3 regions of the Streptomyces sp. NPDC093546 genome follow, and region 2 is predicted to be linked to each of the others. Evidence: predicted binding sites of a transcription regulator. Region 2 holds the regulator's gene; each other region holds the start of a gene.

Region 1 (6,413 bases), on a different contig from region 2:
CTCCGAAACGGACCAGGACCGCCGGTCCAGCCAGCGCTCCACCTCTTCCAGCACGTGATCTCCATCTCGCGTATCGGACGACCATCTCAAGCGTCCAGGGGTTCGGTTACAGTCTTGAACAACGCGGACGGCCGACACATGTCGGGTCCCCCGCGCACACAATCGAATACCGCTCATCCAGAGGGGCAGAGGGATACGGCCCGTTGAAGCCCCGGCAACCCTCCAGTCGGCACTCGCACATCTGCGCAACGCGAGGCCCCGGCTAGGGAAGGTGCCAAATCCGTCTCATGGCGAAGTGCGCCATGAGGAAGATGAGGAGAAAGGGCCTCGCCTCCATGGCTGTACAGACTGTCTCCCCCTCGGACGCCGCTCCCGGCACCGCCGCCGACACCAGCAAGAACGTCGACCTCGGGCCCGCGTCCGCCCTCTCCTGTCGCGAATGCGGCGAGCGCTTCGCCCTCGGCCCCATCTTCGCCTGCGAGCACTGTTTCGGGCCGCTCGAGATCGCGTACGACCTGCCGAGCGGCGACCCCGAGGCCCTGCGCAAGCGCATCGAGGCCGGGCCCGCCAACATCTGGCGGTACGCACCGCTGCTGCCCGTCCCCGCCGACGTCGCGGACAAGCCGAACCTGAACCCGGGCTGGACCAAGCTCGTCCAGGCCGACAACCTCGCCCGCGAGCTCGGCGTCGAGCCCGGCAAGCTCTTCGTCAAGGACGACTCCGGCAACCCGACGCACTCCTTCAAGGACCGCGTCGTCGCCCAGGCCCTGGAGGCCGCCCGCGCCTTCGGCTTCACCACCCTGTCCTGCTCCTCCACCGGCAACCTGGCGGGCGCGGTCGGCGCCGCCGCCGCCCGGGCCGGCTTCCGCTCCTGCGTGTTCATCCCGCACGACCTGGAGCAGGGCAAGGTCGTCATGGCCGCCGTGTACGGCGGAGAGCTCGTCGGCATCGAGGGCAACTACGACGACGTCAACCGCTTCTGCTCCGAGCTCATCGGCGACCCGCTCGGCGAGGGCTGGGGCTTCGTGAACGTCAACCTCCGCCCGTACTACGCCGAGGGCTCGAAGACGCTCGCGTACGAGATCTGCGAGCAGCTCGGCTGGAAGCTGCCGGACCAGATCGTCATCCCGATCGCCTCCGGCTCGCAGCTGACGAAGATCGACAAGGGTCTGCAGGAGCTCATCAAGCTGGGCCTGGTCGAGGACAAGCCGTACAAGATCTTCGGCGCCCAGGCGGAGGGCTGCTCCCCGGTGTCGGCGGCCTTCAAGGCCGGTCACGACGTCGTACGGCCCCAGAAGCCGAACACCATCGCCAAGTCGCTCGCCATCGGCAACCCCGCCGACGGCCCGTACGTCCTGGACATCGCCCGCCGCACGGGCGGCGCGGTCGAGGACGTCGACGACGAGCAGGTGGTCGACGCGATCAAGCTGCTGGCCCGTACGGAGGGCATCTTCGCCGAGACGGCGGGCGGTGTGACCGTGGGCGTGACGAAGAAGCTGGTCGAGGCCGGTCGGCTCGACCCGTCCCTGACCACGGTCGTGCTCAACACGGGCGACGGCCTGAAGACCCTCGACGCCGTGGCCGACACCTCGCAGGCGACCGCCGTCATCCGCCCGAGCCTGGACGCGTTCCGCGACGCGGGCCTGGCCTGACCGCCCCCCACTCCGTACCGGGCTCGTACCGCTCGTACTGAAAGGCATCACGACATGAGCGTCAACGTGCGCATCCCCACCATCCTCCGCACGTACACGGGCGGCCAGGCCGAGGTGAAGGCGGAGGGCGCGACCCTCGCCGAGGTCATCGAGTCGCTGGAGAAGAACCACCCGGGCATCGCCGCCCGCGTCCTGGACGACCAGGGCAAGCTGCGCCGCTTCGTCAACGTGTACGTCAACGACGACGACGTCCGCTTCGAGCAGGGTCTGGAGACCGCCACGCCGGACGGCGCGGGCGTGTCGATCATTCCCGCCGTGGCCGGCGGCTGCTAGTTCGCTGATAGCGCTTTCCGGAATTGCCCCCTCCGCACGCTGTGCGCAGGGGGCATTTCTGCATGGTTGAGCGCGGTAGAGTTGGGGAAGCCCCCGCCGCCGGTCATGTCACGCGCATATGAATTCACGCCCCGGCGCGACAAGATGCAGTCAAAGTACCCGTGCCTGATGCGCCGAATGTGCGCTTTGCCGGGCCCGACTTGCCCGGGGTTCTGGCGAATTCCGCCTAATTTTCCGTTCACGCGTGCTCGGAATTCTCGTCCGATTGACCTGTTGCAGACGGCAGTTGGACAGATACATTCAGCGGCGGTCGACGCGTTCCGGCGCACGCCCGTTCCTGTCAGCGGGTGAGGTCTGACCCGGGTCCGCGAAGTGCGGTCCTGTGCAAGGGCCAGTAATAGGGGAGTTAGGCATGGCTCAGGGCACCGTCAAGTGGTTCAACGCGGAGAAGGGGTACGGCTTCATCGCGGTCGACGGTGGTGCGGATGTATTCGTCCACTACAGCGCGATCCAGATGGACGGCTACCGCACCCTGGAAGAAGGTCAGCGAGTCGAGTTCGAGATCTCGCAGGGCCAGAAGGGTCCGCAGGCGGACATGGTCAAGCTCGCCGGCTAGTAGCAGGCGCGATTCGGCCAGCGACTTTCACAGTGGTGCCGAGGGGCCCGCATCCGCACAGGATGCGGGCCCCTCGCGCGTGCGCGTACGCGCACACGCGTAGTGGATCGAAGGCTCCCGATCCACGGGAGGAGCTTGCACTCGCAGGGGTCGAGTGCTAATCATTGGCGTTAGCACTCTGAAGGTGAGAGTGACAACGAAGGACCGAGTCGGTGAGGTCCGCAGGCCGGTGGGGCAAGGAACCACAGGGGCATGCAGGCCGTCCGTCGCGGGCGCCAGCGCGGTCCGGAGCATCCACCCCAGTCCGGGAGGACCACTTCACATGGCCAAGATCATCGCGTTCGACGAGGAGGCACGGCGCGGCCTCGAGCGCGGCATGAACCAGCTCGCCGACGCCGTCAAGGTGACCCTGGGCCCCAAGGGTCGCAACGTCGTCCTCGAGAAGAAGTGGGGCGCCCCCACGATCACCAACGATGGTGTTTCCATCGCCAAGGAGATCGAGCTCGAGGACCCGTACGAGAAGATCGGCGCCGAGCTGGTCAAGGAAGTCGCCAAGAAGACGGACGACGTCGCCGGTGACGGCACGACCACCGCGACCGTCCTCGCCCAGGCGCTCGTCCGCGAGGGTCTGCGCAACGTCGCCGCCGGCGCCAACCCGATGGCGCTGAAGCGCGGCATCGAGAAGGCCGTCGAGGCCGTCTCCGGTGCGCTGCTCGACCAGGCGAAGGAGGTCGAGACGAAGGAGCAGATCGCCTCCACCGCCTCCATCTCCGCCGCCGACACCCAGATCGGCGAGCTCATCGCCGAGGCCATGGACAAGGTCGGCAAGGAAGGCGTCATCACCGTCGAGGAGTCCCAGACCTTCGGTCTGGAGCTGGAGCTCACCGAGGGTATGCGCTTCGACAAGGGCTACATCTCGGCGTACTTCGCCACCGACATGGAGCGTATGGAGGCCTCGCTCGAGGACCCGTACATCCTGATCGTCAACTCCAAGATCTCCTCCGTGAAGGACCTCCTCCCGCTGCTGGAGAAGGTCATGCAGTCGGGCAAGCCGCTGCTGATCATCGCCGAGGACGTCGAGGGCGAGGCCCTGTCGACGCTGGTCGTCAACAAGATCCGCGGCACCTTCAAGTCCGTCGCCGTCAAGGCCCCGGGCTTCGGCGACCGCCGCAAGGCCATGCTGAACGACATCGCCATCCTCACCGGCGGCACGGTCATCTCCGAGGAGGTCGGCCTCAAGCTGGAGAACGCCGGTCTCGACCTGCTGGGCCGCGCCCGCAAGGTGGTCATCACCAAGGACGAGACCACGATCGTCGACGGTGCCGGTGACAGCGAGCAGGTCCAGGGCCGCGTCAACCAGATCCGCGCCGAGATCGAGAACTCCGACTCGGACTACGACCGCGAGAAGCTCCAGGAGCGCCTCGCGAAGCTGGCCGGCGGCGTGGCCGTCATCAAGGCCGGTGCCGCGACCGAGGTCGAGCTCAAGGAGCGCAAGCACCGCATCGAGGACGCCGTTCGCAACGCGAAGGCGGCCGTCGAGGAGGGCATCGTCGCCGGCGGTGGCGTGGCCCTGATCCAGGCCTCCTCCGTCTTCGAGAAGCTGGAGCTCGAGGGCGACGAGGCCACCGGTGCCAACATCGTGCGCCTGGCCCTGGAGGCCCCGCTGAAGCAGATCGCCGTCAACGGTGGTCTCGAGGGCGGCGTCATCGTCGAGAAGGTGCGCAACCTTCCCGTCGGCCACGGCCTGAACGCCGCGACCGGTGAGTACGTCGACATGATCGCCGAGGGCATCATCGACCCCGCCAAGGTGACCCGCTCTGCCCTGCAGAACGCGGCCTCCATCGCGGCGCTGTTCCTCACCACCGAGGCCGTCGTCGCCGACAAGCCGGAGAAGGCGTCCGCCCCGGCCGGTGGCGGCATGCCGGGCGGTGACATGGACTTCTGATCCCTTCGCGGATCGGTAAGCCCGGTTACGGAACCGAGGGCGGCACTCCCAGCAGTGGGGGTGCCGCCCTCGGGCGTTCTGCCGCACCGTCGTGTGCCTGGAGGTGCCGATGACCCGCACCATGATCGACCTGGAGATCCTCTTCAGAGGCGTCCATCCCAGATCTGCTCATCGCGGCCACGGCCGAGCGTCACGGGGTCACGGTGCTGCACTACGACGGGGACTTCGACCACATCGCTGCCATCACGGGCCAGCCGGTGAAGTGGGTGGTCGAGCGCGGCTCCGTGCCATAGGCAGGTGAGGGCTCGACTTCGGCGCGAGTGCGTACGACGCCGTAATGGCCCGCGCCCACGACAAATGATCAGTACGTTCGGTCGAGGATCACTACCGGGATATCGCGGCTGGTCGCCTCCTGGTAGCCCTGGTACGACGGAACGGCCGCCACCATGAGCGCCCACAGCCGCGGTTTCTCCTCGGGCGTGGCGGTCCTCGCGGCCGCGGGGAAGGTTTCCGCGCCGATCTGGACGGTGACGTTCGGGTTGGCGGTCAGGTTGAGGTACCAGGCCGGGTGCTGATCGGCTCCGGCGTTGGAAGCGGCGACGATGTAGCGGTCCTCGCCATCCCGCACGTAGACCAGGGCCGTGCGGCGCAGCTTTCCGGACTTGCGGCCGCGGGTCGTCAGGAGCAGGTCGTTCATGCCTGGTCTGGCTTGGCCGTTCGTCTCGAGGTAGTGGCGGATGTGCTGTGCCACCCACTCGTTCGGGCTGTCGGTGATTTCCTCCTGCCTGTCCATCAGCCGGCCTCGACGCCGACGTGCGTGCGGTGATGCCGCGGATCGTCGATCTCGTCGAGCAACGCGATCGCGAAGTCGGCGTAGGAGATACGGCTGCTGACCTCGGCCGGCGCCGTCCGGTACCTGCCGGTGCGGGCACCGCCGTGGTCGAAGTCGCCCGCCGGGCTGAGGACCAGCCAGTCCAATCCAGAGGTCCCAGAGGCCACGGTGCGCAGCACGTCCGTGCCTGCCGCGTGTCCCAGGAAGAAGGCACGGTAGTCCTGGGGATAGCCAGGCGTGTCCATGAGGAGGGCTCCGGAGGCGGTCTCCAGCACCGAGGCGAGGCCAACCCCGACCAGTCGGTTCACGTCGGCTTCCGCCAGGCCGTCGAGGAGGGCACGCGATGCGTGGGCGAAGAAGGCTTCGGGCTGCGCGGCGGCATCGTAGACCGCGCTGATCGCGGCATCGTGTCCGACGGACAGCCGGGCGACGCTGGGGGCATCGGTGACATCGCCCGCGACGGTCCGTACGCCGTCCACAGCCCGCAGATCGGGGTACTTGGCCGGGTCACGCACGACCGCGGTGACCTGGTGGCCACGGCCGCGGGCCTCTGCGACGGCGGCCCGACCGGCCCTGCCGCCGGCGCCGAAGATGATGATCTGGCTCATGGCTTCCCCTCGAACATCTACGGGCCGGGCCTGAACGCCGACCGCTTCCCCGGACGATAGAAAAGGCCCTGGTTACCAAGGAGATACCGGCTACTGTGTGGCGGTGCCTGAGCCACTGGATCCCGACATGTTCGACCCGGTCTGCCCATCCGACCTCTCACCGATCCGCTTCGGTGACAAATGGTCAGGGATGATCATCCGCTGCCTCGAACAGGGACCCCGCCGGTTCTCGGAGCTGCGGATCCCGCTGCACGGCATCACGGCCAAAGTGCTGACGCAGTCGCTCCGTACGCTGGAGCGTGACGGCCTCGTCACACGCACGGTCCACGCCGAGCCGGTGCGCCGGGTCGCATACGACCTGACCCCGCTCGGCCGCAGCCTCCTCGTCCCGATGGCCGCAGCCTGCACCTGGGCGGCGGAGCACTGG
Region 2 (6,413 bases):
GGCGCGCCTCCCTCGACGCGGCGATCGGCGCGGGCCCCGACCACGTCTCGGCGTACGCCCTGATCGTGGAGGAGGGTACGCAGCTGGCGCGGCGCATCCGGCGCGGCGAGGTGCCGATGACGGACGACGACGTCCACGCCGACCGGTACCTGATCGCCGAGGACGTCCTGTCCGGGGCGGGCTTCGCCTGGTACGAGGTGTCGAACTGGGCCACCTCGGAGGCCGGGCGGTGCCTCCACAACGAGCTGTACTGGCGCGGCGCCGACTGGTGGGGCGCGGGCCCCGGCGCGCACAGTCACGTCGGCGGCGTGCGCTGGTGGAACGTCAAGCACCCCGGCGCGTACGCCGCCGCGCTGGCCGCCGGGCGGTCGCCGGGCGCGGGCCGCGAGCTCCTTTCGGAGGAGGACCGGCGGGTCGAGCGGGTGCTGCTGGAACTGCGGCTCCGCGAGGGCTGCCCCCTGGAGCTGCTGCGCCCCGCGGGCGCGCGCGCCGCCGACCGCGCGGTAAGGGACGGCCTCCTGGACCCCGGTCCTTACGCCGAGGGGCGGGCCGTACTGACGCTGCGCGGACGGCTCCTGGCGGACGCGGTGGTGCGGGACCTGGTGGACTGAGCCCTCCGGGCAGGGCCGCGGCGGCCCTACGGCGCCGTCACGAAGTCGATCAGCTCCTCCACCCGCCCCAGCAGCTCCGGCTCCAGGTCCTTCCATCCCCGCACCCGCGACAGGATGTGCTGCCACGCCGCTCCCGTGTTCTCGGGCCACCCCAGGGCACGGCACACGCCCTTCTTCCAGTCCTGGCCCCGCGGGACGGCGGGCCACGCCGGGATGCCCACCGCCGACGGCTTCACCGCCTCCCAGATGTCGATGTACGGGTGCCCCACGACCAGCGTGTGCGCGTCCGTGACCTGGGCCGCGATGCGGGACTCCTTGGAGCCCGGGACCAGGTGGTCCACCAGCACCCCGAGGCGGGCGTCCGGGCCGGGGGCGAAGTCGCGGACGATCGCGGGCAGGTCGTCGACACCCTCCAGGTACTCGACGACCACGCCCTCGATGCGCAGGTCGTCGCCCCACACCCGCTCGACGAGCTCCGCGTCGTGGCGGCCCTCCACGTAGATGCGCCCCGCCCGGGCCACGCGCGCGCGTGCGCCGGGGACGGCGATCGAGCCCGAGGCGGTACGGGTCGGCCGTACCGGAGCGGCGGCGGACGGGCGGACCAGGGTGACCGGGCGGCCCTCCAGCAGGAACCCGCGCGGGGCCAGCGGGAACACCCGGTGCTTGCCGAACCGGTCCTCCAGGGTCACCGTCCCCGCCTCGCACCGGATCACCGCCCCGCAGAAACCGGTCCCCACCTCCTCCACCACCAGATCCGGCTCGGCGGGCACCTCCGGCACCGGGGCGGGCGGCCGCTTCCACGAGGGCGTCAGATCAGGGTCGTAACTGCGCATTCGGCAGACGCTACGACACCCCGAACCGCCGGGCCAGCTCATCGCGTTGGGCGCGTACGAAGGCGGCGTCGACCGCCGCGCCGTGCCCGGGTACGTACAGCGCGTCCTCGCCGCCCAGGTCGAGGAGCCGGTCCAGCGCGGCCGGCCAGCGCGACGGGATGGCGTCCGGTCCGGCCTGCGGGTCGCCCGACTCCTCCACGAGGTCGCCGCAGAAGACCACCTCCGGCTCGCCGGGCACCAGGAGCACCAGGTCGTGGCCGGTGTGGCCGGGCCCCACGTTGGCCAGCAGCACCTGCTTCCCGCCCAGGTCGAGCGTCCACTCGCCGGTCACCAGGTGATGCGGCAGGACCAGCACGTCCACCGCCTCGACGGCCTCCCCGGCCGCCACCCCGTGGCGGATCGCGTCCGTCCGCAGATCGTCCCGTTCACGTGCCAGCAGCGTGTCGACGCCGACCGCGCCGAACACCTCCGCCCCCGCGAACGCCGCCGTCCCCAGCACGTGATCGAAATGGGGGTGGCTGAGTGCGATATGCGTCACCCTTCGCCCGCCCCCGAGCAGCTTCTGGGCTTGCGCCCGGATCTCCGCGCCCTCCCGGAGCGTGGCGCCCGTGTCGAAGAGCAGCGCCGCGTCATCACCGGCCACGAGGGCGGTCGTGGCGTCCCAGACGGGCAGCCGCCGACGGCCCACTCCCTCGGCGAGCCGCTCCCATCCCAGGTCCTCCCAGTCGACGTCCATACCGCGACGCTAGCGCGGTACGGTGACCGCCGCCCTTGCTAGGGGCGTACCCCGGCGCCGTACACTGGCCGGGTGGTACCTGGCACTCGGACCCGGCGAGTGCCAATGGACACCGAGTAACCGAAGCCAGCTGGAGGTGCGCGCGATGCTCAGCGAACGCAGACTCGAGGTGCTGCGCGCCATCGTCCAGGACTACGTCGGCACCGAGGAGCCCGTCGGCTCCAAGGCGCTGACGGAGCGCCACAACCTCGGTGTCTCGCCGGCCACCGTGCGCAACGACATGGCGGTGCTGGAGGAGGAGGGCTTCATCGCCCAGCCCCACACCAGCGCGGGCCGCATCCCCACGGACAAGGGCTACCGGCTCTTCGTGGACAAGCTCGCGGGCGTCAAGCCGCTGTCGACTCCCGAGCGCCGCGCGATCCAGAACTTCCTGGACGGCGCGGTGGACCTGGACGACGTCGTCGGCCGTACGGTGCGGCTGCTGGCGCAGCTGACCCGGCAGGTCGCGGTCGTCCAGTACCCGTCCCTCACGCGCTCCACCGTGCGGCACGTGGAGCTGCTGTCGCTGGCCCCGGCCCGGTTGATGCTGGTGCTGATCACGGACACGGGCCGGGTGGAGCAGCGCATGGTGGACTGCCCCGCGCCGTTCGGCGAGCAGTCCGTGGCCGACCTGCGGGCGCGGCTGAACAGCCGTGTCGTGGGACGGCGCTTCACCGACGTGCCGCAGCTGGTGCAGGACCTCCCCGAGTCGTTCGAGGTGGAGGACCGCGGGACCGTCTCCACGGTGCTGGCCACGCTGCTGGAGACGCTGGTGGAGGAGACCGAGGAGCGGCTGATGATCGGCGGCACCGCCAATCTGACCCGCTTCGGGCACGACTTCCCGCTGACGATCCGGCCGGTGCTGGAGGCGCTGGAGGAGCAGGTGGTGCTCCTGAAGCTGCTCGGCGAGGCCAAGGACTCGGCGATGACCGTACGTATCGGGCACGAGAACGCCCATGAGGGGCTGAACTCCACGTCCGTCGTCGCGGTCGGCTACGGTTCGGGCGACGAGGCAGTCGCCAAACTCGGCGTGGTCGGACCGACCCGCATGGACTACCCCGGAACGATGGGAGCGGTACGCGCAGTGGCACGTTACGTCGGACAGATCCTGGCGGAGTCGTAGTGGCCACGGACTATTACGCCGTACTCGGCGTACGCCGCGACGCGTCCCAGGACGAGATCAAGAAGGCGTTCCGGCGGCTCGCGCGCGAGCTGCACCCGGACGTCAATCCCGATCCGAAGACGCAGGAGCGGTTCAAGGAGATCAACGCCGCCTACGAGGTGCTGTCGGACCCGCAGAAGAAGCAGGTCTACGACCTCGGCGGCGACCCCCTGTCCGCCTCCGGCGGCGCGGGTGCGGGCGCCGGGTTCGGCGCGGGCGGCTTCGGCAACTTCTCCGACATCATGGACGCCTTCTTCGGTACGGCGTCCCAGCGCGGCCCGCGCTCGCGGACCCGGCGCGGCCAGGACGCGATGATCCGGCTGGAGATCGACCTCAACGAGGCCGCCTTCGGTACGACGAAGGACATCCAGGTCGACACCGCCGTCGTCTGCACGACGTGCTCCGGCGAGGGCGCCGCGCCCGGTACGTCGGCGCAGACCTGCGACATGTGCCGCGGCCGCGGTGAGGTCTCCCAGGTGACCCGGTCCTTCCTGGGCCAGGTCATGACGTCCCGCCCGTGCCCCCAGTGCCAGGGCTTCGGCACCGTGGTGCCGACGCCGTGCCCCGAGTGCGCCGGCGACGGGCGCGTACGGTCCCGCCGTACGCTCACGGTCAAGATCCCGGCCGGTGTCGACAACGGCACCCGCATCCAGCTGGCGGGCGAGGGCGAGGTCGGCCCGGGCGGCGGCCCCGCCGGCGACCTGTACGTCGAGATCCACGAGCTGCCGCACGCGGTCTTCCAGCGGCGCGGGGACGACCTGCACTGCACGGTGACGATCCCGATGACGGCGGGCGCGCTCGGCACCAAGGTGCCGCTGGAGACGCTGGACGGGATGGAGGAGGTCGACATCCGTCCCGGTACGCAGTCGGGCCAGTCGATCCCGCTGCACGGGCGCGGCGTCACGCACCTGCGCGGCGGCGGACGCGGCGACCTCATCGTGCACGTCGAGGTCCAGACGCCGTCGAAGCTCGACGCGGAGCAGGAGCGGCTGCTGCGGGAGCTGGCGAAGCTGCGCGGCGAGGAGCGGCCGACGGGCCAGTTCCAGCCGGGGCAGCAGGGACTGTTCTCGCGTCTGAAGGACGCGTTCAACGGGCGCTAGCCGTAGGTGAGCCGTTGCCGACCGGGGGCCTCGCGCCCCCGGTTTCGGCATGTCCGAGGGGGTCAGCCCCCGGAAGGCACCCCAGCGGGCCGGTGCGGGGATCCGGGGGCAGGCGGGATTCGGTGGCGGACCGGTGGCGTGACACCATGCGTGCATGTCCTCCGCACTGACCGATCTCTGCCGGTACCCGATCGTGCAGGCACCCATGGCGGGTGGTGCCTCCTGCCCGCAGCTCGTCGCCGCCGTGTCCGAGGCGGGCGGGCTCGGGTTCCTCGCCGCCGGGTACAAAACGGCCGACGGCATGTACCAGGAGGTCACACAGGTCCGGGGGATGACCTCGGGGGCCTTCGGGGTGAACCTCTTCATGCCGCAGCCCGGGCACGCCGACGCCGCCGCCGTCGACGTGTACCGGCACCAGCTGGCCGGGGAGGCCAACTGGTACGACACGCCGCTCGGCGACCCGGACGCGGGGCGTGACGACGGCTACGAGGCCAAGCTGGCGATCCTGCTCGACGACCCGGTGCCGGTGGTGTCGTTCACCTTCGGCTGCCCGACCCGCGAGACCCTCGACGCGTTCGCGCGCGTCGGGACGTACACCGTCGTGACCGTGACGTCGCCCGAGGAGGCGCAGGCCGCGCAGTACGCGGGCGCCGACGCGGTCTGCGTCCAGGGCGTGGAAGCCGGCGGACACCAGGGGACGCACCGCGACGATCCGGAGACGGACGCGTGCGGGACGGGGCTGCTCGCGCTGATCGCGCAGGTCCGCGAAGTCGTGCAGATACCGATGATCGCCGCCGGCGGGCTGATGCGCGGCAGCCAGATCGCGGCCGTCCTCGCGGCGGGCGCGTCCGCCGCGCAGCTCGGCACGGCGTTCCTGGTCTGCCCCGAGTCGGGCGCGAACGCCCTGCACAAGCAGGCCATGACGAACCCGCTGTTCACCCGCACCGAGCTGACCCGGGCCTTCTCGGGGCGGCCCGCGCGCGGGCTGGTGAACCGGTTCATGCGGGAGCACGGGCCGTACGCCCCGGCCGCCTACCCCGAGGTGCACCACCTGACCAGCGGCCTGCGCAAGGCCGCGGCCGCCGCGGGCGACCCGCAGGGCATGGCGCTGTGGGCGGGCCAGGGCCACCGGCTCGCCCGCGAGCTGCCCGCCGCCCAGCTGGTCGAGGTGCTCAACACCGAGCTCCAGGCCGCGGCGGCCACGCTCGCGCTGCGGGGGCCCGCATGACCGCGCCCGTCTTCGTCGTCGAGCACCTGGACCGGATCACCGGCGGGACGGTCACCCTCGACGGGCCCGAGGGGCGGCACGCCGTCTCCGTACGGCGCCTGCGCGTCGGCGAGGAGATCGTCCTGACCGACGGCACCGGCACCGGCGTGTACGGCACCGTCGCCGCCGTCGAGGGCAAGGACCGCCTCGACGTGGCGGTGAGCGAGGTACGGGCCGAGCCCGAGCCGAGCCCCCGGATCACCGTCGTACAGGCCCTGCCCAAGGGCGACCGCGGCGAGCTCGCGGTCGAGACCATGACCGAGACCGGCGTCGACGCGATCGTGCCGTGGGCCGCGTCCCGCTGCATCACCCAGTGGAAGGGCGAGCGGGGCGCCAAGTCCCTCGCCAAGTGGCGCGCGACCGCCCGGGAGGCCGGCAAGCAGTCGCGCCGCCTGCGCTTCCCGGAGGTGGCCGACGCCGCGTCGACCAAGCAGGTCGCCCAGCTGCTCGCCGCCGCCGACTTCGCGGCCGTCCTGCACGAGGAGGGCGCCGAGCCGCTGGCCACCGCGGAACTGCCCGCGACCGGCGAGATCGTGCTCGTGGTCGGACCCGAGGGCGGTGTGTCGCCCGACGAGCTGGCCGCCTTCGCGGAGGCGGGGGCGCGGCCGTACCGGCTGGGGCGCAGCGTGCTGCGCACCTCCACCGCGGGGACGGCCGCCACGGCC
Region 3 (6,413 bases), on a different contig from region 2:
CGATCGTCTCGTCGAGCAGCCCGCCGTCGAGCTCCTCGGCGACCTCCGCGACCAGGTGGGCGCGGATGACCGCGCCGTCGGGCTCGTACAGGAAGCGGCCGACCTCGCGGACCGGCGGGTTGGGCAGGCCGCGGCCGGTGAGGGTGTGCGGGCCCGGGAGGAGCGTGGCGGTGACCGCGCCGGGTCGGGTGCCGAACCAGAGGACGGCCTCCTTCACGTCGCCGCCGTCCGAGATCCACTCCGCCTCGGCCTCCGGCGGCACCGTCTCGTGCGGGATGCCGGGGGCGATCTTCAGCGCGGCGCGCGGCGCCTCGAGTGCCGTGCCGACGGCCCAGGACAGGGGCGGCGAGTACGCCTCGGGGTCGAACACGCGGCCCCGGCCGCCGCGCCGGGCCGGGTCCACGAAGACCGCGTCGTACGCGGAGGTGTCGACCTCCGTGACGTCCGCGCAGCGCACCTCGATCAGGTCGGCCAGGTCCAGCGCCTCGGCGTTCGCGCGGGCGGTTTCGGCGGTCAGCGGGTCCCGGTCGACGGCCAGGACCCGGATCCCGGCGCGGGCCAGCGCGATCGCGTCGCCGCCGATGCCGCAGCACAGGTCCGCGACGCCGCGTACGCCCAGCTCCCGGAAGCGCGCCGCGCGGTGGGCGCCGACGGATGCCCGGGTCGACTGCTCGACGCCGTTCGGCGTGAAGTACATCCGGTACGCGTCCGACGCGCCGAACTTCGCCACCGCCCGCTGCCGCAGCCGGGCCTGCGCGAGCGCCGCCGTGACCAGGTCGGCGGGGTGGTCCCGGCGCAGCCGGGAGGCGACGGCGAGCTCCTGGGACGGGTCGTAGTCGCGCAGGGCGGCCAGCAGGGCCTGGCCCTCGTCGGTGAGGAGCGCGGAGAAGGCGGCGAGATCGGTCACCCGCCCCATTGTGGGCCAGGTGGGCGATGGTGCGCGCGGGGCGGCGGTGTCGCCCGGGCGGCGAGGCACGGCGCTGACAGGATGCGGCGCCATGCAGCTAGTACGACAAACAGAACAAATGCCGTCGGCCGCGAGGGGGAGGCGGCCCCGCCGCGCCGCCGCCGTGCTCGCCGCTCTCCTCCTCGCCGCACTCGCCGCCTGCGGTGACGCCGACCCCGGGCGGGACGTCGCCCCCGCCGGCAAGCAGCCCGAGCCGCAGCAGGGTGCCGCCGCCGCGGCCGCCGGTCCGGCCGGCGCGCTGGCCGCGTACGTCGAGAGGGTCAAGCGCGCGCAGGCCGCCCGCGCCGTCGCCGCCCGCAAGTGGGGGCTGAAGCTCACGCCGCTGGCCGCGCCGCCGCCGCCCACGGCCGCCGAGAAGCCGAAGATCACCTTCCGTAAGGGCTTCGGCGTGGGCGACCCCACCCTGCCGCCCGTCTTCACGACCGTCCCCACCAAGGAGCGGATCGTGTTCCTCACCATCGACGACGGCGCCGAGAAGGACCCCGAGCTGGTGCGGATGATGGACGAACTCGACATCCCGTACAGCGCGTTCCTCAGCGACTACCTGGTCAGGGAGGACTACGGCTACTTCGCGAAGATGCAGAGGACCGGCGTCGCCCTGCACAACCACACCCTCAACCACCGCTACATGCCCGCCCTCTCCTACGCGGAGCAGAAGCGCGAGATCTGCGGCCAGCAGGACGTCATCGAGAAGCGCTACGGCACGCGCCCGCCGCTCTTCCGCCCGCCGTACGGCAACTACAACGCCGACACCCTGCGCGCCGCCCGGTCCTGCGGCGTCAAGGCCGTGCCCCTGTGGTCGGCCGAGGCGTTCCCCGACCACATGGAGTGGCGCGAGTGGGACCGGGACCTGCACCCCGGCGACATCATCCTCACGCACTTCCGGGGCCGGGAGGACTGGAAGGGCAGCATGCCGGACATGATCCGGTACGTCATGAACGTCGTGACGGCGAAGGGCTACGCCGTCGCGAAGCTCGAGGACTACGTATGAGGGTCGTCCGGGGGCTTTTGGGGGCGTACGGAAAACGCCGCGCCGTCGTGAATTGGCACTCCGCTTGACCGAGTGCTAACCGCGGTCATAGTCTCGGCTCTGGCACTCCCCACCGGAGAGTGCCAACACAGCGACGGGCAGGTCCGGCACCCGCGACGACGGATCCACCTGGTCGCCACCTCAGACAGTTAACCCCGTGAGATCTCCGAAGGGGGAGGTCGGATCGTGACGACCACCAGCTCCAAGGTTGCCATCAAGCCGCTCGAGGACCGTGTCGTGGTCCAGCCGCTCGACGCCGAGCAGACCACGGCCTCTGGCCTGGTCATCCCGGACACCGCGAAGGAGAAGCCCCAGGAGGGCGTCGTCCTCGCCGTGGGCCCGGGCCGCTTCGAGAACGGCGAGCGCCTGCCGCTCGACGTCAAGACCGGCGACATCGTGCTGTACAGCAAGTACGGCGGCACCGAGGTGAAGTACAACAACGAGGAGTACCTCGTCCTCTCGGCTCGCGACGTGCTCGCGATCGTCGAGAAGTAATTCACCCCGCTTCACCCGAAGCAGAGATGCTTTGAGCTGCGCCCCTGGCCGCCCCACTGACTTCACAGTGCCGGGCGACAAGGGGCGCGGTTCGTTCGAGAGGACTGACTCAGCCCATGGCGAAGATCCTGAAGTTCGACGAGGACGCCCGTCGCGCCCTCGAGCGTGGCGTCAACAAGCTCGCTGACACCGTCAAGGTGACCATCGGCCCCAAGGGCCGCAACGTCGTCATCGACAAGAAGTTCGGCGCGCCCACCATCACCAACGACGGTGTCACGATCGCCCGCGAGGTCGAGCTCGACGACCCGTACGAGAACCTCGGTGCCCAGCTGGTGAAGGAGGTGGCGACCAAGACCAACGACATCGCGGGTGACGGCACCACCACCGCCACCGTGCTGGCCCAGGCGCTGGTCCGCGAGGGCCTGCGCAACGTCGCCGCCGGCGCCTCCCCGGCCGCCCTGAAGAAGGGCATCGACGCCGCGGTCAAGGCCGTCTCCGACGAGCTGCTCGCCACCGCGCGCCCGATCGACGACAAGGCCGACATCGCCGCCGTGGCCGCGCTCTCCGCGCAGGACCAGCAGGTCGGCGAGCTCATCGCCGAGGCGATGGACAAGGTCGGCAAGGACGGTGTCATCACCGTCGAGGAGTCCAACACCTTCGGCCTGGAGCTCGACTTCACCGAGGGCATGGCCTTCGACAAGGGCTACCTGTCCCCGTACATGGTGACCGACCAGGAGCGTATGGAGGCCGTCCTCGACGACCCGTACATCCTGATCCACCAGGGCAAGATCTCCGCGATCGCCGACCTGCTGCCGCTCCTCGAGAAGATCATCCAGGCCGGCTCCTCCAAGCCGCTGCTGATCATCGCCGAGGACGTCGAGGGCGAGGCCCTGTCCACGCTGGTCGTCAACAAGATCCGCGGCACCTTCAACGCGGTCGCGGTCAAGGCCCCCGGCTTCGGCGACCGCCGCAAGGCGATGCTCGGCGACATGGCCGCCCTCACCGGCGCCACCGTCGTCGCCGAGGAGGTCGGCCTCAAGCTCGACCAGGTCGGCCTGGACGTGCTCGGCACCGCTCGCCGCGTGACCGTCACCAAGGACGACACCACCATCGTCGACGGTGGCGGCAAGTCCGAGGACGTCACCGGCCGCGTGGCGCAGATCAAGGCCGAGATCGAGAGCACCGACTCCGACTGGGACCGCGAGAAGCTCCAGGAGCGCCTCGCGAAGCTGGCCGGCGGCGTGTGCGTCATCCGCGTCGGCGCCGCCACCGAGGTGGAGCTGAAGGAGCGCAAGCACCGTCTGGAGGACGCCATCTCCGCGACCCGCGCCGCGGTCGAGGAGGGCATCGTCTCCGGTGGTGGCTCCGCTCTGGTCCACGCCGTCAAGGTGCTCGACGGCAACCTCGACAAGACCGGCGACGAGGCCACCGGTGTCGCGGTCGTCCGCCGCGCCGCGGTCGAGCCGCTGCGCTGGATCGCCGAGAACGCGGGCCTCGAGGGCTACGTCATCACCGCGAAGGTGGCGGAGCTCGACAAGGGCCAGGGCTTCAACGCCGCGACCGGCGAGTACGGCGACCTGGTGAAGGCCGGCGTCATCGACCCGGTCAAGGTCACGCGCTCCGCGCTGGAGAACGCCGCGTCGATCGCCTCCCTCCTCCTGACCACCGAGACGCTCGTGGTCGAGAAGAAGGAAGAGGAGCCGGCGGACGCGGGCCACGGCCACAGCCACGGCCACTCCCACTGAGCCGCTCGTAGCAGTACGCAGTACTGAAGTACGCCAGAGGCCCGGTGCCCCCGTCGCGGGGGCACCGGGCCTCGGTGTTGTGCGCGCTGTTCCGCTACGCCGACCTGGTCAGCTGCGAGGGGCGCACGGGATCGGCGAACGGCGCGCCCGTCGCGTACCGCTCCAGCTCGTCCAGCGCCTGGTCCGCCATCCGGTGCAGCTCGTTGCCGAGCGACCCGGCCACATGGGGTGTGAGCAGGACGTTCTCCAGCTCGTACAGCGGCGAGTCCGGCGGCGGAAGCTCCGGGTCCGTCACGTCCAGGACGGCGCGCAGGCGGCCGGAGCGCAGGTGCGCGAGGAGCGCCTCCTCGTCGACGAGCGAGCCGCGCGAGGTGTTGATCAGCGTCGCCCCGTCCGGCATGGCCGCCAGCTGGCGCGGCCCGATCATCCGGTACGTCGACGGCAACTGCGGCGCGTGGACGGAGACGACCGACGCGCGGGCGCACAACTCGTCCAGCTCCACCGGCTCCACGCCGAGCCCCGCCGCCTCGGCGGCGTTCACGTACGGGTCGTACAGCAGGACCCGCAGGTCGAAGGGGCGCAGCAACTCGATCACGCGGCGGCCGATGCGCGAGGCGCCGACGATGCCGACGGTGCGGCGGTAGTTGCCGGCGGTGGCGAGCTCCTGGTGCCAGTCGTGCGCGGCGCGCAGCTGCGCGTACCGCCGGGCCGAGGGCAGGACGTGCTTGCCGGCGAGGAGGATCGCGGCGAGCGTGTACTCGGCGACGGGCAGCGCGTTGGCCGCGGCGGCCGAGGTGACGGCGATGCCGCGCGCCCAGCACGCGTCGGTGACGTGGTGCTTGACCGAGCCGGCGGCGTGGACGACGGCGCGCAGGCGCGGGGCCCGGTCGAGGACGGCGGCCGTGAGCGGGGTGGCGCCCCAGCAGGTGAGGAGGACTTCGGCCTCGGCGAGCGCGGCCGCGATACGGGGGGTGGGCGCGGTCAGGTCGTGGGCGACGAGGTGCGGGTCGGTGCGCGACAGGGCGGCGAGGCGGGCCCGGTGCGCGTCGGTGAGCAGGCGGTCGGCGATGCCGGGGCCCATCGCGAGGAGGAGGGCGGGCCGGTCGGGGGAGGGGCGGTTGCCCGAGGGCCGATTGTCAGTGGCGTGGTGCATGGTGGAAACCGAGCTCCTCACTTGACGCTGCCGGCGGTCAGACCGGCTTTCCAGTGGCGTTGGAGGGAGACGAACGCAACGACCAGGGGGACGACGGCGAGCAGGGAGCCGGTGACGACGAGGGGGTAGAAGTCCGGTTCGGCATGGGCGTTGCTGTTCCATGCGTACAGGCCGAGGCTCAGCGGGAAGAGCTTCTGGTCCGAGAGCATCACCAGGGGGAGGAAGAAGTTGTTCCAGATGGCGGTGAACTGGAAGAGGAAGACGGTCACGAAGCCCGGCATCACCATGCGCAGCCCGATGGACCAGAAGGCGCGCAGCTCGCCGGCGCCGTCGATACGGGCGGCCTCCAGCGCCTCGCCGGGTATGTAGCCGGCGCTGAAGACGCGCGAGAGGTAGACGCCGAAGGGGTTGACCAGCACCGGGATCAGCACCGCCCAGTAGGTGTTGACGATGCCGGTCTCGCTGGCGAGCAGGTACATGGGCAGGGCGAGCGCGGTGGTGGGGACGAGCACGCCCAGCAGGACGAGGCCGAAGAGCTTCTCCTTGCCCCGGAAGTCGTACTTGTCGAAGGCGTAGCCGGCGGCGACGCAGATCAGCGAGCAGGCGAGGGCCCCGCCGCCCGCGTACAGCAGGCTGTTGAGGTACCAGCGGAAGTAGACGCCGTCGCCGTACGCGGCGAGGCGGGTGAGGTTGCCGGCGAGGTCGAAGCCCTCGAAGGAGAGGGCGTCCCCGCCGAGCAGTCCGCCCGCGTCCTTGGTGGCGGCGGTGACCAGCCAGGCGAGGGGGAAGAGCATGTAGGCGGTGGCCAGCAGCAGGACGCCGTTGACGGCGGTACGGGACAGCCAGCGGTTCGGCGGCCCCGGGCGGGTGGTCGCGGTCATGCGTGCTTCTCCTTGCGGCGACGGCCGGTGAGGCGGGTGACGGCGAAGGACAGCAGCGCGGCGGTGAGCGCGAGGAGGACGGAAGCGGCGGCGGCGAGCCCGTAGTCGTTGCGGTCGAAGGCCGCGGAGTACGCGTACATGT

The links. Region 2 encodes HrcA, which represses chaperone genes, less so after heat shock. Its sites were predicted from a motif close to TTNGCACTCNGNNNNNCNGAGTGCNAA; they were not measured.
Region 1: groL (chaperonin GroEL) is a predicted target of HrcA. The motif match lies at 2,772-2,798, and genes of this name have one in related genera.
Region 3: groES (co-chaperone GroES) is a predicted target of HrcA. The motif match lies at 2,011-2,037, and genes of this name have one in related genera.

What each region holds. Positions count from the first base shown of each region.
Region 1 is NZ_JBIWJG010000003.1:110,781-117,193, forward strand. It holds gene ACIRNI_RS06915 (glucosyl-3-phosphoglycerate synthase) at 1-54, opposite strand, end outside; SAM riboswitch class I at 171-318, shown strand; gene thrC (threonine synthase) at 312-1,652, shown strand; gene ACIRNI_RS06925 (ubiquitin-like small modifier protein 1) at 1,707-1,985, shown strand; gene ACIRNI_RS06930 (cold-shock protein) at 2,398-2,601, shown strand; gene groL (chaperonin GroEL) at 2,924-4,546, shown strand; partial or broken gene ACIRNI_RS06940 (PIN domain-containing protein) at 4,699-4,839, shown strand; gene ACIRNI_RS06945 (nitroreductase family deazaflavin-dependent oxidoreductase) at 4,908-5,339, opposite strand; gene ACIRNI_RS06950 (NAD(P)-dependent oxidoreductase) at 5,339-5,986, opposite strand; gene ACIRNI_RS06955 (winged helix-turn-helix transcriptional regulator) at 6,090-6,413, shown strand, end outside.
Region 2 is NZ_JBIWJG010000005.1:380,821-387,233, forward strand. It holds gene hemW (radical SAM family heme chaperone HemW) at 1-611, shown strand, start outside; gene ACIRNI_RS14295 (DUF3097 domain-containing protein) at 638-1,444, opposite strand; gene ACIRNI_RS14300 (MBL fold metallo-hydrolase) at 1,455-2,180, opposite strand; gene hrcA (heat-inducible transcriptional repressor HrcA) at 2,326-3,342, shown strand; gene dnaJ (molecular chaperone DnaJ) at 3,342-4,481, shown strand; gene ACIRNI_RS14315 (nitronate monooxygenase) at 4,636-5,709, shown strand; gene ACIRNI_RS14320 (16S rRNA (uracil(1498)-N(3))-methyltransferase) at 5,706-6,413, shown strand, end outside.
Region 3 is NZ_JBIWJG010000003.1:473,205-479,617, forward strand. It holds gene ACIRNI_RS08720 (methyltransferase domain-containing protein) at 1-916, opposite strand, end outside; gene ACIRNI_RS08725 (polysaccharide deacetylase family protein) at 1,026-1,958, shown strand; gene groES (co-chaperone GroES) at 2,184-2,492, shown strand; gene groL (chaperonin GroEL) at 2,609-4,237, shown strand; gene ACIRNI_RS08740 (hydroxyacid dehydrogenase) at 4,332-5,390, opposite strand; gene ACIRNI_RS08745 (carbohydrate ABC transporter permease) at 5,408-6,271, opposite strand; gene ACIRNI_RS08750 (carbohydrate ABC transporter permease) at 6,268-6,413, opposite strand, start outside.